DNA from 3 places in the Streptomyces sp. NPDC048295 genome. Region 2 is predicted to be linked to each of the others. Evidence: riboswitches for the same ligand, from Rfam matches in the RefSeq annotation. Region 2 holds a riboswitch; each other region holds the start of a gene.
What was found. Region 2 has a riboswitch for cobalamin ahead of AB0D53_RS10765 (cobalamin biosynthesis protein). Riboswitches for the same ligand answer to the same signal wherever they lie in the genome.
Positions count from the first base shown of each region.

Region 1: it holds a riboswitch for cobalamin, as region 2 does, so the genes downstream of both, AB0D53_RS31180 (CoA-acylating methylmalonate-semialdehyde dehydrogenase) here and AB0D53_RS10765 (cobalamin biosynthesis protein) in region 2, are expected to answer to the same signal.
Region 3: it holds a riboswitch for cobalamin, as region 2 does, so the genes downstream of both, AB0D53_RS13410 (prenyltransferase/squalene oxidase repeat-containing protein) here and AB0D53_RS10765 (cobalamin biosynthesis protein) in region 2, are expected to answer to the same signal.

Region 1 covers NZ_JBEZLL010000026.1:13,654-18,998, forward strand. The annotation lists gene AB0D53_RS31170 (enoyl-CoA hydratase/isomerase family protein) at 1-181, opposite strand, end outside; gene AB0D53_RS31175 (acyl-CoA dehydrogenase family protein) at 178-1,323, opposite strand; gene AB0D53_RS31180 (CoA-acylating methylmalonate-semialdehyde dehydrogenase) at 1,332-2,831, opposite strand; cobalamin riboswitch at 3,024-3,209, opposite strand; cobalamin riboswitch at 3,787-4,001, shown strand; gene AB0D53_RS31185 (deoxynucleoside kinase) at 4,297-4,956, shown strand; gene cobF (precorrin-6A synthase (deacetylating)) at 5,278-5,345, shown strand, end outside.
Region 2 covers NZ_JBEZLL010000006.1:61,298-66,642, reverse strand. The annotation lists gene AB0D53_RS10775 (putative cobaltochelatase) at 1-885, opposite strand, end outside; gene AB0D53_RS10770 (cobyric acid synthase) at 947-2,473, opposite strand; gene AB0D53_RS10765 (cobalamin biosynthesis protein) at 2,470-3,468, opposite strand; cobalamin riboswitch at 3,613-3,744, opposite strand; gene AB0D53_RS10760 (hypothetical protein) at 3,895-4,125, opposite strand; gene AB0D53_RS10755 (inorganic phosphate transporter) at 4,148-5,345, opposite strand, start outside.
Region 3 covers NZ_JBEZLL010000007.1:257,959-263,303, forward strand. The annotation lists gene AB0D53_RS13395 (aldehyde dehydrogenase) at 1-1,044, opposite strand, end outside; gene AB0D53_RS13400 (MBL fold metallo-hydrolase) at 1,339-2,379, shown strand; gene AB0D53_RS13405 (DinB family protein) at 2,430-2,990, opposite strand; cobalamin riboswitch at 3,104-3,239, shown strand; gene AB0D53_RS13410 (prenyltransferase/squalene oxidase repeat-containing protein) at 3,349-4,623, shown strand; gene AB0D53_RS13415 (SCO2322 family protein) at 4,620-5,312, shown strand; gene AB0D53_RS13420 (energy-coupling factor transporter transmembrane protein EcfT) at 5,309-5,345, shown strand, end outside.

The DNA.
Region 1 (5,345 bases), on a different contig from region 2:
CGATGACCACCCTCGCGACCGCGGGGTCGTCGGCCCAGGCGGAGAGCGCCTCCTCGATGCGGAGGACCATGGGACGACTGAGGGCGTTGAGTGACTTGGGACGGTTGAGGGTGATGTATGCAGCGTGACCCTCGGTGCGGGTCAGGACGTGGTCGTGGTCGGCCGGTGCTTCGTTGGTCATCGCAGGTTCTCCGTCAGTCCACGCGCGACGATCACGCGCATGACCTCGTTGGTGCCTTCCAGGATCTGGTGGACCCGTAGGTCGCGGACGATCTTCTCGATGCCGTACTCGCTGAGGTAGCCGTAGCCGCCGTGCAGTTGGAGGGCCGCGTCGGCGACGGCGTAGCCGGTGTCGGTGGCGAACCGCTTGGCCATCGCGCACAGGCGCGGGGCCAGCGGATCGCCCGCGTCCAGGGCTTCAGCGGCCTGCCGGACCAGGGCGCGGGCGGCGGCGAGTTCCGTGGCCATGTCGGCGAGACGGAACTGCAGGGCCTGGGCGTCCAGCAGCCGGGCGCCGAAGGCCTCGCGGTCCGCAAGGTGGGCCAGGCTGCGGTCGAGGGCGCTCTGCGCACCGCCGAGCGAGCAGGCGGCGATGCCGAGGCGGCCGCCGTTGAGGCCGTTCATGGCGATGCGGAAGCCGTCGCCCTCGGCGCCGAGCCGCCGGTCGGCGGGGACGCGGACGCCGTCCAGGATCACCTGGCGGGTGGGCTGGGCGTTCCAGCCCATCTTCCGTTCGTCGGGGCCGAAGGAGACGCCCGGGTCCTCCCGCTCGACGACGAAGGCGGAGATCCCGCCCGGGCCGGGCTCGCCCGTCCGTGCCATGACCAGGTAGAGGCCGGAGGCGCCGGCGCCGGAGATGAACTGTTTGACGCCGCTCAACACGTACTGGTCGCCGTGCCGTTCGGCGCGGGTACGCAGGGCGGCGGCGTCCGAACCCGCGCCGGGTTCGGTCAGGCAGTAGCTGCCCAGGGTCGCGGCGGAGCAGAGGCCCGGCAGCCAGCGGTCCCGCTGCGCCTCGTCGCCGTACCGGTCGATCATCCAGGCGACCATGTTGTGGATGGACAGGTATCCGGCGATGGAGGGACAGCCGGTGGCGAGGGTATCGAAGACGAGGACGCCGTCGGCGCGGCCGAGGCCGCAGCCGCCGTATGCCTCGTCGACGTACACACCGGCGAGGCCGAGCGAGGCGGCCCGCCGGATGACGTCGATGGGGAAGTGCTTGTCCTGGTCCCACGTGACGGCGTGCGGGGCCAGCTGCTCCTGGGCGAAGTCGAGAGTGACCTCGGCGAGGGCGCGCTGCTCCTCGGTGAGGGCGGTGGTCATGGCGGCGCTCACCCCATCGTCGGGATCGTGAAGTTCGCGCCCTCCTTGACCCCGGAGGGCCAGCGCGAAGTGACGGTCTTGGTACGGGTGTGGAAGCGGATCGAGTCCGGGCCGTGCTGGTTCAGGTCGCCGAAGCCGGAGCGCTTCCAGCCGCCGAAGGTGTGGTAGGCGACGGGCACCGGAATGGGCACGTTGACGCCGACCATGCCGGTGTTCACCCGGCGGGTGAACTCGCGCGCCGTGTCACCGTCGCGCGTGAAGACGGCGACGCCGTTCCCGAAGGCGTGTTCGCTGGGCAGGCGCAGCGCCTCCTCGAAGTCGGCCGCCCGGACCACCGAGAGGACGGGCCCGAAGATCTCCTCGCGGTGGATACGCATCGAGGGATCCACACGGTCGAACAGGGACGCTCCGGCGAAGAAACCGTTCTCGTGCCCTGGCAGGGTGAAACCGCGCCCGTCCACGACGAGTTCGGCTCCCTCGTCGATGCCGATGTCGACGTACCGACGGACTCGGTCCAGGGCGTCGCGGCTGACCAGTGGTCCGAAGTCGGCCGCGGGGTCGTCGGACCGGCCGATCCGCAGGGCCGAGATCCGGTCCTTGAGAGCGGCGACGAGACGGTCGGCCGTTTCCTCGCCGACGGGCACGGCGACGGAGATGGCCATGCAGCGCTCGCCCGCCGAGCCGTAACCGGCACCGATCAGGGCGTCGACGGCCTGATCGAGGTCGGCGTCGGGCATCACGATCAGGTGGTTCTTGGCGCCGCCGAAGCACTGGGCGCGCTTGCCGTGCGCGGCGGCGGTGGCGTAGATGTGCGCGGCGACCGGGGTGGAGCCGACGAAGCCCACTGCCTGGACCCGCGGGTCCTGGAGCAGCGTGTCGACGGCCTCCTTGCCGCCGTTGACGACGTTCAGTACGCCCGGCGGCAGCCCGGCCTCCAGGAAGAGCTCCGCGAGCCGCAGCGGTACGGACGGGTCGCGCTCGGACGGCTTGAGGACGAATGCGTTTCCGCAGGCGAGAGCGGGTGCGGCCTGCCAGAGCGGGATCATCGCGGGGAAGTTGAACGGGGTGATGCCCGCGACCACGCCCAACGGTGAGCGCAGCGAGTGCACGTCGATGCCGGTGCCGGCGTTGTCGGTGAACTCGCCCTTGAGGAGGTGCGGGATCCCGGCGGCGAACTCGACCACCTCCAAGCCCCGTTGAAGGTCGCCGTGAGCGTCGGCGACGGTCTTGCCGTGCTCCGCCGACAGCATCCGGGCCAGATTCTCACGCTCGCCCTCGACGAGCTGGAGGAAGCGCAGCAGCACGCGGGCCCGGCGCTGCGGGTTCCACTGGCCCCATTCCGCCTGTGCTTCCTCGGCGTTGGCGATGGCGGCCTCGGTGTCGGCCCGTCCGGCCAGAGGCACGCGGGCCTGGACGGTGCCGGTGTTCGGGTCGTACACGTCGGCGAAGAGCCCGGACGCGCCGGGGATGTGCTTTCCGCCGATGAAATGGGTGAGTTCACGGACCATGGGTGCCTGCTCTCGTCAGGTTGGATCCGGGGATGGCACGGCGGACCGGCGAGCGACACCCGGATGGGGGCGTGCCGCTGCGGGAAGCCGTGAGAACTACGAGCGTGCGGAAACTGTGTGCGCGCGCTCCGCCGGATCACCAGGGTCGTGGGTACGGACCGGTGCCATGCGTGTCTGCTCCATCCTCGTGGACAACACGGAACAACCCGCGGCCGGTATCCTGACTCCCGGATCCCCGCGCGCCGCCCGCCTTCCCGACAGACCTCGTCAGTGGCGTGTGGATGGCAGCACACTCCCCGGTCACAGTGGCGGGACCGTGCCGGACTTGCACCGGCTTCCCTGCACCGCGGACCTTGTGCCACGAACATATAGTTGGACGTCCTAGTAAGTCCAGGGTGCCGCCAGCGCGCCTAGAGTCGGAGCATGCGCATCGTCTCCCTGCTTCCGGCGGCCACGGACATCGTGGCGGACCCCGGACTCGTCGCCGACCTGGTCGGACGCACCCACGAATGCGACTAGCCCCCCACCGTGCTCGCCTCCGTGCCTGTCGTGACCCGCGCCGAATTCGACGCGGACGAGCTCGGCAGCCGGGAGATCTCCGACGCGGTCGGCGGAGCCGGACATGCCGGCTCCTCCCGAGGCTGCGCGGCTGGGAAGACCTGCCGGCGGTACGCGCCGGGGATGTGTGGGTCCTGGACGGTCCCGCGTACTTCAACCGGCCGGGACCGAGGGGCGTCCGGGGTGCCGAGGTGCTCGCGCACGTGCTGCACGGAGTGGCGGTGGGGGAGCCGGTGACCGTGGCGGAAGCCTCACGGGTCGGGCTGAGCGGGGCACCTGTCTACAGGTCCCCGTGTCCGGAGACTCGGTGCTCTGGGGCACAGGCGTGGCTGGAGCAGCTGACGTCGTGGCCCATCCACTACATCTGGGATGGCAAGAACAAGGCGCTCCCAGATGTAGTGTGAGGGGCGCTGGTGGTTCGCCGGGCGCTCCCGCGCTCGGCGAGGCAAGAGGGAACCCGGTGAAAGACCGGGGCTGCCCCGCAGCGGTGAGCGGGAACGACCGCCGTCAGAGGCACCGGGCGCCTGGGCTCCCGGTAAGCGACGGCCATAGGAGCCTCCGGAAGAGGCGTGCCCGCGAGTCCGAAGACCTGCCACTGGTGCGCCCGCCGACGAGCGTGGGCGCCGCTTCGAGGTCCAGGGGGAGGGCCGCGCGGCAGGTGCGCGACGTCCCGGCGGAGGGCCGTACCCGTCCGGCATCGTGCCGTCGGCCCATGCCGCGTCGCCTTCCACCGGCCTGCCTCGAAGCACCGGGCACGACGACAGGGGGAGACCGGCATGCGGAGTTCCTCTCTCGCGTCCCGGCGGACAGCTCCAGTACCTGGAAGCTGTGTCAGCGAGCAAGTGGCCGGCCGGTGTGGGCGGCTGGTGCGCCCGCTTTGTGCGGCGTGGCAGGAGAGAAGCGAGGAATGGCAGTGATCTGTGTCGGAGGCATGATCGGAATCGGCAAGACGAGCGTCGCCGAACTGATCGCCAAGGAGCTGGGCAGCGAGGTCTTCTACGAGAGCGTGGACGACAACCCGATCCTGCCGCTCTTCTACTCCGCGAGCCCCGAGGAGATCGAGGCGAAGCGCTACCCGTTCCTCCTCCAGCTGTACTTCCTCCGGACGAGGTTCGCCTCGATCAAGGAGGCGTACCGGAAGAACGACAACGTCCTCGACCGGTCCATATACGAGGACTGGTACTTCGCCAAGGTCAATCACGACCTGGGCCGGATCAGCTCTCTCGAGATGCGGCTGTACGAGGGGCTGCTCGACGAGATGATGCGCGAGATCGACGGCCTGCCGTACCGCAAGGCACCCGACCTCATGGTCTACCTCAAGGCCGACTTCGAGACCGTGCTGCACCGAATCGGGCTGCGCGGGCGCGAATTCGAGCAGGACGAGAGCCTCGTCGAGTACTACCGGACACTGTGGTCCGGCTACGACGACTGGGTGCACCAGCACTACTCGGCGAGCGACGTCCTCGTCATCGACATGAACCGCACCGACGTGGTGAACAACCAGGAGGACGCGGCGCGCGTGGCGCAGCAGGTCAGGGACGCCCTCGCCACGTCCGGCGCTGTCTGACCGGCGGAGGCACGCGAGGCTCGGTCCCAGCGGGCGGCGGCACCGGCCACGTCCGACCGGGCCCGGCGTCCATGCGCGCGTCCGCCCGCGGACATCGGGCCGGTATCGGGAGGACGAGCGCATGGCGTCGCGGTCGGAGGAGGAGACATCCGGCCGGCGAGAAGGCCATTGCCCTCGGCGACACGATCGCGCTGCGGCTGGGGCGCGCAGCACCTGGGCAGGACGCCCGCCGAGGGCTCCTGCCCCCTCTACACTCGCCCCTGCGGCGACCCCGTGCGTCGCCTTGCCCATCCGACCTCTGGAGCCGGGAACCCTCAGACCATGAACCCCCCGACGCGTCACCTCCTCGTCATCGGCATCGGAGCCGGTGATCCCGACCACCTGACCTT
Region 2 (5,345 bases):
ATCCGTACGCCCCGCCCAGGCGGCCAGCGCGGTGGCCGTCCGCGCCATCACGATGTCCGCGCGCATCCCGTCGACCTCGAAGGCCGCGCAGGTGGCCGCGATCTGCCGCAACGCCGCGTCCCCGAGCCGCACTTCGGGCAGCAGCGCCCGCGCGGCGGCGATCCTCGCCCGCAGCGCGTCCTCCTCGCCGGCCCACCCGGCGGCGAACGCCGCCGGGTCGTCGTCGAAGGCGAGACGCCGTCGCACGACCTCGACCCGCTGATCGGTCTCCCGGGAGGCGGCGACCTCGACGGTCAGCCCGAAACGGTCGAGCAACTGCGGCCGCAGCTCGCCCTCTTCGGGATTCATCGTCCCGACGAGCAGGAAACGCGCCGCGTGCCGCACGGAGACACCCTCGCGTTCGACGTACGAGGCGCCCATGGCGGCCGCGTCCAGCAACAGGTCCACGAGGTGGTCGTGGAGCAGGTTGACCTCGTCGACGTAGAGGATCCCGCGATGCGCGTCGGCCAGCAGACCCGGCTCGAAGGCCTTCACGCCGTCCGCGAGCGCCCGTTCGATGTCGAGCGCCCCCACGAGCCGGTCCTCGGACGCGCCGACGGGCAGCTCGACCATCCGGGCGTCCCGCGACACACCGGCCCCCGCCTCATGGGGACCGTCGGGACACGCCGGGTCCGGCGACACGGGGTCGCAGGAGAAACGGCAGCCGGGGACGACGTCCACCTCCGGCAGCAGCGCCGAGAGCGCGCGCACGGCGGTGCTCTTCGCGGTGCCCTTCTCGCCCCGTACGAGCACGCCACCGATGTTCGGTGCGACGGAGTTGAGCAGCAGGGCGAGTTGCAGGTCCTGCTGCCCGACGACGGCGGTGAACGGGAAATGCGTGCTCACGAGGCGGTCCTTCCTGCGGGTGAATGGTCATGGAAAAGGCGGCTCCCGGCAGTGCCCCGGGTCATCGGCGGCCTCCGGGGGACGCGGGGGCTCCGGGAGCGATGAAGGGAAGCCCCGACGGCGCGCCCGACTCCAGGAGCCGCAGCAACGCGTCGGTGTCCGCGTGCTCCTCCACGAGATCGCCGAGACGGTCGAGCTGTTCCTCGCGCAGCGCCGCGAACGCGGTGTCGGGGGCGGGGACGAAGCGCCGGCCGGCGGCCCGTGCGACCTCGGTCAGGAAGCGGCGGCGGAATGCGTCGCTCTCCAGCGAACCGTGCCAGTGGGTGCCCCACACGGCGCCGACCCGGCAGCCGTCGAGGAACGGCTCGCCGCCGTGCACGTCCGCCACGCCGTGGTGGATCTCGTACCCCTCGACCGGCGCGCCGAGCGCCTCGCCGACGGGCCGGGCCAGGGTCTTCTCACGGTCGAAGCGGATGCGTACGGGGAGGAGGCCGAGGCCCTCGACCCGCCCGGCCCGCGACTCGACCTCGTCCTCGATCCGCTCGCCGAGGACCTGGAAGCCGCCGCAGATGCCGAGGACCGGCCGGCCCTCGGCCGCGCGCCGCGCCAGCGCGCCGGCGAGGCCGCGCTCGCGCAGCCAGGCCAGCGCCTTCACGGTGCCGCGGGTGCCGGGCACGACGACGAGGTCCGCGTCGGACAGCTCCTCGGCGCGGTCCACGAACCTGACGACGACGCCGGGCTCGGCGGCCAGCGCGTCCACATCGGTGAAGTTCGACATCAGCGGGACCGCGCACACCGCGACGCGCAGCACGTCCTCGCCGTGCGGCGGCGCGACCACCGATTCGCGCACGGCTCCGCGCAGCGAGACCCGCAGACCGTCCTCCTCGTCGATGCCGAGGCCGTGGGCGAAGGGCAGCACCCCGTACGTCGGCCGTCCGGTGATGTCCCGCAGCATCTCCAGGCCCGGCTCCAGCAGCGACACGTCGCCGCGGAACTTGTTGACGAGATAGCCGGCGATCAGCGACTGGTCCTCGGCGGCGAGCAGCGCCGTCGTGCCGAAGAACGAGGCGAAGACACCGCCGCGGTCGATGTCGCCGACGACCACCACCGGGAAGCGCGCCGCCCGCGCTATACCCATGTTCACGATGTCCGTGCGCCGCAGATTGATCTCGGCCGGGCTCCCCGCCCCCTCGCAGATCACCGCGTCGTACGTGCTCCGGAGCTGCTCCAGGCAGTCCACGACCGTGGAGAGCAGGGCCTGCTGCCGGCCGCCGTGGTAGCCGCGGGCGCTCATCTCGCCGACCGGCTTCCCCATCAGGACGACCTGGCTGGAGCGGTCGCTGCCGGGCTTGAGCAGGACCGGGTTCATCAGCGCGCTCGGCTCCACACGGGCCGCCTGGGCCTGCATGGCCTGGGCGCGCCCGATCTCGGCGCCCTCGCGGGTGACGAACGAGTTCAGCGACATGTTCTGCGCCTTGAAGGGCGCCACCTTCACGCCCCGGCGCACGAGCCAGCGGCAGATGCCCGCGGTGACGACGCTCTTGCCCGCGTCGGAAGTGGTTCCGGCGACCAGCAGCCCGCCGCTCATGCGCTTCTCCGTCCTGCGATACGAGGTCCCGCCGCGCGGCGGGACGTGATCCGTCGTGCGGCCAGGGCCGCGCCGAGCCGTCCCGCCACGCACACGCCGAGGGCCAGCGCGCCCACCCGGCGCGACAGCCGCACCGCGCGCTCGATGTCCGCGGTCTCCACCGCCCGGCCCGTCTCCCCGTTGAGCACGGGGCGGTGCTCGACCCGGCCGCCGTACGCGAGGGTGCCGCCGAGCCGTACGCCCAGCGCGCCCGCGAACGAGGCCTCCACCGGGCCCGCGTTGGGGCTCGGGTGCTGGGCGGCATCGGCCCGCCAGGCGCGGACCGCTCCCTGCGGCCGCCCTCCGGCGGCCACGGCGAGCAGGGCCGTGAGCCGGGCACCGGGCCAGCCCGCGAGGTCGTCGAGGCGGGCCGAGGCCCAGCCGTAGCGGCGGTGGCGGGGCGACTTGTGCCCGACCATGGCGTCGAGGGTGTTGGCGGCCCGGAAGCCGGCCAGCCCGGGGACCCCGGCCAGCGCGCCCCACACCAGGGCGCCGACCACGGCGTCCGAGGTGTTCTCCGCCACGGACTCGACCACGGCGCGGGCGATCTGCGGACCGTCCAGGGACTGCGGGTCGCGCCCGCACAGATGCGGCAGCCGCTCCCGGGCCAGGTCGATGTCACCGGCCGACAGGGCGGAGCCGATGGCCCGTGCCTCACGGCCCAGGGAGGTGCCGCCGACGACGGACCAGGTGGCGGCCGCGGTCAGCGCCACGGAGGCGGCGGGGCTGCGGCGTACGGCGCGGGCGAGCAGCGCGGCACCGCCGGCGGCGCCTCCGGCGCAGACGAGGGTGTGCAGCGTGCCCCACCCGCGGTGGTCGCGCCACAGCCGGCGCTCGACGACCGCCGCGGCCCGCCCGAAGGCGGCGACCGGGTGTCCCCGGCGGGGATCACCGAGCAGCAGATCGCCGATCAGACCGGCCGTGGCGCCGTACGCGAAGATGCGGTCGGCTCGCACGGCTCAGCCGGCCGTCGCGCCTCGGCGGACCTTCGTACAGGAGGCTCTCGGCGAGAGCACCGGGACAGCGGACGCACGGCAGCCGGGCATGGCGATATGTCCTCACTCAGGGTCCGCGCCCTGGTTCGACGTGACCGGCGACGAGAGTCTCCTGGCTCCCGGATCCGCGGTTCCCCCGGCCTTCCAGCCCGCTCGCGCGTGCCGTGACTTCCGGTGTGGGGGACCGCTCCCCGGTGACAGTGGCGGGACCGCGCCGGATTCGCACCGGCTTCCTCTGCTGTCGCCGTAATTGGCTCCGGCAGTCCACCACGCTCCGCGAACGCCCGTCAACCTGCCGTTGACCTGCGGCTGCGCAGTGTGCTGATACCCACATCGGGCCGGACACCACAGGTGTCCGGCCCGACGGGGGAGCGTGCGCGGGGTGGTTCAGGCGACGATCAGATAGATGCCGTACGCGACGGCCGCCGCGCACAGCGTGAAGCAGACGTACGCGCCGGCGCGGGCCAGCAGCACCGAGCCGCCGGAGCCGCCCTGCGCCGCCGGTTCCGGCTGCTTGGAGAGGCCGACGATGCCCAGGGTGAAGAGGCCCACCAGCGCGACGGTGACGACGAGGGAGACGCCGAATACGGAGCCGAGGGCTGCCCAGTCGATGTTCATGCTGAATCCTTAGACGGCCGGGTCAGACGGTGGCGGGTCGCGCCGGGTCCTGGGTGGTTCCGGCCGGGGCCGGAATGGTGGTCATGAGGTTCTGGGCCGTTGCCTGGGCCGCGGTGGGCGGCGGGCTGACGGCGGCGATGGCCGTGGTTATGACGCCCACCGGCTCGGCTTCCGCCGGGGCGACGTCGCCGTGGCCGACCGGCTTGCGCCGCGACACCAGCCAGATCGCACCGGATCCCGCGACCAGCAGCGCCGCGACGACCACGACGCCCCAGGTGCCCTGCTTGGTGAGGAGTTCCGCGCCCGCACCGACCAGACCGGCGGCCGGCAGCGTCAGACCCCAGGCGACGAACATCCGGGTGGCGGTGGACCAGCGGACCACCCCGCCCTGGCGGCCGAGGCCCGCGCCCATCACGGCGCCGGAGCAGGACTGGGTGGTGGAGAGGGAGAAGCCGAGGTGCGAGGAGGCCAGGATGACGGTGGCCGCGCTGGTCTGGGCGGCGAAGCCCTGCGGCGGCTTGAGGTCGGTGAGGCCGCTGCCCATGGTGCGGATGATCCGCCAGCCGCCCAGGTAGGTACCGAGCGCGATGGCCGTACCGGCGCAGACGATGACCCAGACCGGCGGGTTGGCGCCCGGGTGCAGGACGCCGCCGGTGACCAGGGCCAGGGTGATGATGCCCATGGTCTTCTGCGCGTCGTTGGTGCCGTGGGCGAGGGAGACCAGCCCGGCCGAGGCGATCTGGCCGGCCCGGTACCCCTTGGCGGTGGCCTTCTCCTGGGCGTCGTTGCGGACCTTTCCGCCGATCCGGTACGTCAGCCTGGTGGCCAGCAGCGCGGCCAGACCGGCGACGATCGGGGCGGCGAGGGCGGGGAGCAGCACCTTGGTGACGACGGTGCCGCCGTTGACGGACGACCAGCCCGCGGACATCACGGCGGCGCCGATCAGACCGCCGAACAGGGCGTGCGAGGAGCTGGACGGCAGTCCGACCAGCCAGGTCAGCAGATTCCACAGAATGGCGCCGACGAGTGCCGCGAAGATGACTTCTGTTCGCAGCCCGTCCTCGTTGATGATCCCGCCGGAGATCGTCTTGGCGACCTCCACCGACAGGAACGCGCCGACGAGATTGAGAACGGCGGACATGGCCACCGCTGTCTTCGGTCTGAGTGCACCGGTCGAGATGGTGGTCGCCATCGCGTTCGCGGTGTCGTGGAAACCGTTC
Region 3 (5,345 bases), on a different contig from region 2:
TTCGTCCTGCCCGATCCGGATGTAGTCGAGCGAACGCCGCTGCTGGCGCTGCGCGACCAGCGGGCCGAGTTCGGTGGCGGGGTCGAGCGGGTCGCCGACCTTCAGCGCACCGGCCGCCGCGGCGAACGCCTCGGCCGTCTCGTCGTAACGGGAGCGCGGGACGAGGATGCGGGTCTGGGCCACGCACGCCTGGCCGTTGATCATCCAGGCGAAGGGGACGATGCCCGCCACGGCGGCGTCCAGATCGGCGTCCGGCAGGATGACCGCGGCGGACTTGCCGCCCAGCTCCAGGGTGACCCGGGTGAGGTTGCGCGAGGCGACCTCCATCACCCGGCGCCCGGCGGCCACGGAGCCGGTGAACGACACCTTGTCGACGCCGGGGTGCCCGACCAGGTACTCGCTGACCTCCCGGTCGGCCGGAAGGATCGACAGCACCCCCTCCGGCAGCCCGGCCTCGGCGGCGATCTCGGCCAGGATGTAGGCGTCCAGCGGGGACTCGGGCGAGACCTTGAGCACGGCGGAGCAGCCGGCCAGCAGGGCGGGCGCGAGCTTGGCGGCGGCGGTGAACTGCGGAACGTTCCACGGCACCACGGCCGCGACCACCCCGACCGGCTCCCGGCGCACCAGCAGCGGCCCGAGCGCCCCGGCCCGCCGCTCCTCGTACGGGAAGTCGCGGGCGACGGTGATCGCCGCGTCCCACACCATCATCGCGGCGAGCGCCTGCACCATGACGCTCGACGTGTACGGGGTGCCGTTCTCCGAGCTGATGACCCGGGCGATCTCCTCGTACCGCACGGCGAAGCCGTCCTTGATCCTGGTCACCACCGCGATCCGCTCGTCCAGGCCCATCCGCGCCCAGGGCCCCGCGTCGAACGCCCGCCGCCCGGCCTCGACGGCCCGGTCCACATCCGCCTCACTCGCGTGCGGCACCCGGCCGATGACCTCTTCGGTGTGCGGCGAGACGACCTCGATGGTGTCCCGGCCCAGCGGATCGACCAACTCCCCGCCGATGAACAGTTTTCCGTGTTCGACAAGCTCGGTCATGACTGCTGCCTCCCGCGGCCCGGCGCGTTGCCCGGCTCAGTATCCGACCCGGCATCTGACTCCGTGTCAGAACTGATACCAGTTCCAGTTCCAGGAGTCCACGTCCGCGACACCGTTCGACATGCACGCGGACGGCTTCGGCGTCGCGCGGGACACCGCCGCCCCACGAAAGGCCGAGCCCATGGCCCGGACCAGATGGTCGACCAGGGCTACTACTGGAACAAGTTCTCGTTACAGTGGGGGCGACGCACCGGAGCCGCAATTCCGCACGTTGTCTGGAGAGATGGGGACCTCATGACGCAGGTGACCGACCACGGCGGGGGCGTGCACAGCATCAAGGTGCCCATCCCGGACAATCCGCTCGGCCATACCCTCGTGCACGTCCTGGACACCGACCGGGGGCCGGTCCTGATCGACACCGGGTGGGACGACCCCGAGGCGTGGGACACGCTCGGCGCCGGGCTCGCCGCCGTCGGTACGGGGGTGGCGGACATCCACGGGGTGGTCATCACCCACCACCACCCCGACCACCACGGGCTCTCCGGGCAGGTGCGCGATGCCTCCGGGGCCTGGATCGCCATGCACGCGGCGGACACCGCGATCGTGCGGCGTACCCGGGAGTCCCGGCCCGGTACCTGGCTGGCGTACCTCGCGGCCAAGCTCACCGCGGTCGGCGCGCCCGAGGAGCACCTCGCGCCGTTGCGGGCCGCCGCGGCCGGCGGAGGGCGGGCGCGGGCGCTGCCGGGGCTGCGGGCCGCGCTGCCGGACCGGGAGATCGTCCCCGGTGAGCTGCTCGATCTGGCGGGGCGCAGGCTGCGGGCGATCTGGACGCCGGGGCACACGCCGGGGCATGTGTGCCTGCATCTGGAGGAGGAGCATCCGGGGAACCTGCCGGGCCGTGGGCGGCTCTTCTCGGGTGACCATCTGCTGCCGGGGATCAGTCCGCACATCGGGCTGTACGAGGACCCGGACGACGCGACGGTCGGCGATCCCCTCGGTGACTACCTGGACTCGCTGGAGCGGATCGGCAGGCTCGGGGCCGCCGAGGTGCTGCCCGCCCATCAGTACGCCTTCACCGATGCGGCGGGACGCGTGCAGGAGCTCATCGGCCATCACGAGGAGCGGCTGACCGGGCTGCTGGGTCTGCTGGCACAGCCGCTGACGCCGTGGGAGCTGGCCGAGCGGATGGAGTGGAACCGGCCCTGGGAGCAGATCCCGCACGGCTCCAGGAACATCGCCGTCTCGGAGGCGGAGGCGCATCTGCGGCGGCTGGTGAAGCTCGGGCGCGCGGAGGCGGTGCCGGGCAGCGAGCCGGTGAGGTACACGGCGGTGTGAGTGCGGGGCGGGCCGCCCCGCCCCGCACCCTTCAGCTCACCGGCCGGGCCTCACTGGCCCACCCGTCCGTCGATGCACTCGCGCAGCAGGTCGGCCTGCCCGCAGTGCCGGGCGTACTCCTCGATCCTGTGCACCAGCAGCGACCGGACGGAGACGCTGTCCTTCCCCAGCCGCTCGCCCAGGTCCGCGTGGCCGGCCAGTGCGGCGTCGGTCGCGGCCTGCTCACGCTCCAGATCGGCGTAGGCGGCGTCGACCACGGCCTGATCGGCGACGGCTCCGTCGAAGTCCGCGTCACGTCTGCCGTACAGCTTGGGCAGCGGCTCACCGTCGGTGATCCAGTTGCGCCAGTCCCGTTCCACCTCGGCGAGGTGGCGCAGGAGGCCGAGCAGCGACAGCGTCGACGGCGGGACCGAGCGCCGGGCCAGCTGCTCCGCGTCCAGGCCCTCGCACTTCATCCTCAGGGTCAGCCGGTAGTCGCGCAGGTACTCCTGGAGCGTCGGGAGCTCGCCGTCCGGACCGGCACCTTCCGAGTTGCGGGGGTCGTCGTCCGGGTCCGCCCACATGTCGGGGTAGACGGTCGCCTGGGTCCAGCGTGCGGGTTGATCACTCATGCGGGACATGGTCGTCCGTTCGGGGCCGAACTCGCCAGTGGGTTTCCGGCGTTGCCCGCCAGTGGGTTTCCGCACCGTCGGTGGGCCGAAGCCGCCCCGGGCCCGGCCGGGCCCGCCCGGTAGAGTGTGCGGGTCGTCATCATGCCCGTTCAGGGGGAAGCCGGTGCGAATCCGGCACTGACCACGCAGCCGTGAGCCGTCGTCGCAGACGGTGAGTCGGAATGCCCTGTCCGCGGTCGTGACCGGCTCGGACCACCGGACCCACCGGAGGTCGGCACCGTCGAGGTATACGGAGCCGGAGCCTGGTGCCTGAGCGTGCCTGTGCCCGGTTCACCCCGCAGGAGAGGCCCCGCCCGCCATGACCGTACGCCGCAGCGCAGCAACGCTCGCCGCCACCGCCGCCGTGCTCTGCTCGGCCGCAGCGCCGGTCGCGGTCGCAGCGCCGTCCCCCTCGCCCTCGCCGTCCGCCGCACTGCCCGCCGGGCTGTACGGCACGAAGGACCCCACCTACGACGGGGTGTGGCGGCAGTCGATGTCGTTCCTCGCCCAGCGGCTGGAAGGGGTCACCCCGGCCGCGAAGTCGGTGGACTGGCTGGTCTCCCAGCAGTGCGCCGACGGCTCCTACGCCGCGTTCCGGCCCGATGTCTCCGCGCCGTGCGACGCGAAGACGGTGCGGGACACCAATGCCACCGCGGCCGCCGCCCAGGCGCTGGTCGAGGTCGGCGGGCACCGGGAGACCGTGAACAACTCGGTGCGCTGGCTGAAGTCCGTGCAGAACGAGGACGGCGGCTGGGGCTACACCGCCGGCACGCCCAGCGACGCCAACTCCACCTCCCTGGTGATCGGCGCCCTCGCCCGGCAGGGGCAGCGGCTCGCCGACATCACCACCCCCGGTGGGAAGACCCCCTACGACCCGCTGCTCGCGCTCGCGATCCCGTGCGGCGGCAAGGACGGCGGCGCCTTCGCGTACCAGCCCGACAAGAAGGGGAAGCTCGCCGCGAACGCGGACGCCACCGCGGCCGCCGTGCTCGGCACGATGGGCAAGGCGATGGCCGTCGGGAACAACGCCGCGGGCAAGGCGCCCAGCTGCCACCCGGGCTCCGGCCTCACGCCCGAGCAGGCCGCCCAGAACGGTGCCCACTACCTCGTCGGCGCCCTCGCCGGCAGCAACCACCTGGACCTGGCGCCGATGCCCGGTGCCACCGACACCACCCCGCAGCCCGACTTCGGCAACACCGCCGACGCGGTCGTCGCCCTGTCCGCCTCCGGCCACCAGGACAAGGCGGCCGGGGCCATCGGCTGGCTGAAGAAGAACTCCGCGGACTGGGCCGCCGGGAGCGGCCCCGCCGCCTACGCCCAGCTGATCCTGGCCGCCCACTCGACCGGCGACGACGCCCGGGACTTCGGCGGCGTCGACCTGGTCGCCCGGCTGAACGCGGCCGGCCCCGAGCCCGCCGCCGTCGTGACGCCCGACCCGTCCGCCGACACCGGGTACGAGGCCACCGAGAAGGACCAGGTCCACAGCGGCGACGACGTGATCGGCGGCGTGTGGTGGTACATCGGCATCGGCCTCGTCCTCGCCGCGATCGCGTTCTTCCTGATCAGCGGCCGCCGCAAGAACAGGCAGCCGTGAGGCGCGCGGGACGGGCCACCGCGCTGCTGGTGGTCCTGGGCGCCGTCCTGGCCGTGCTCGGCGCCGGACCGGCCCAGGCGGCCGGCTACCGGTACTGGTCGTACTGGGAGAGCTCCGGCTCCGGCTGGACGTACGCCACCCAGGGCCCGTCCCTGGTCCGGCCGGACGACGGGGCGGTGCAGGGTTTCCGGTTCTCGGTGAGCGAGGACTCCCAGGACTCGGCGAAGCCGCGCCGCGCCCCCGACTTCACGAAGATATGCGCGGACACCCCGGCCGAGGACGGCACCAAGCGGATCGCGCTCGTCATCGACCCGGGCACGGCCGCGGACGCCCCGGCCGGTGAGACACCGCCCACGCCGCGCACCGCGTGCGCGCGGGTGGACCCCGACGCGAGCGCCGCGGAGGCGCTCGCCTCGGTGGCGAAGCCGCTGCGGTACAGCAGCGACGCGATGCTCTGCGCGATCACCGGCTACCCGGCCTCCGGCTGCGGCGAGCAGGTCTCCGGCGACGGGCAGGGCACGCCCGCCACATCCCCGTCCGCCTCCGCCCCGTCCGCACCGGCCGGGTCCGCCGCCTCCTCCGGCCCGGGCGGCTCCTCCGGCCCGTCCGCCGGGGTGCTCGTCGGGGTCGGCGCCGTCCTCGTTCTCGGCGTCGCCGCGGTCGTGCAGTCCCGCCGCCGCCGCGGATGACCGCCCCGACCGGCTCCGCCGTCCTGGCGCGCA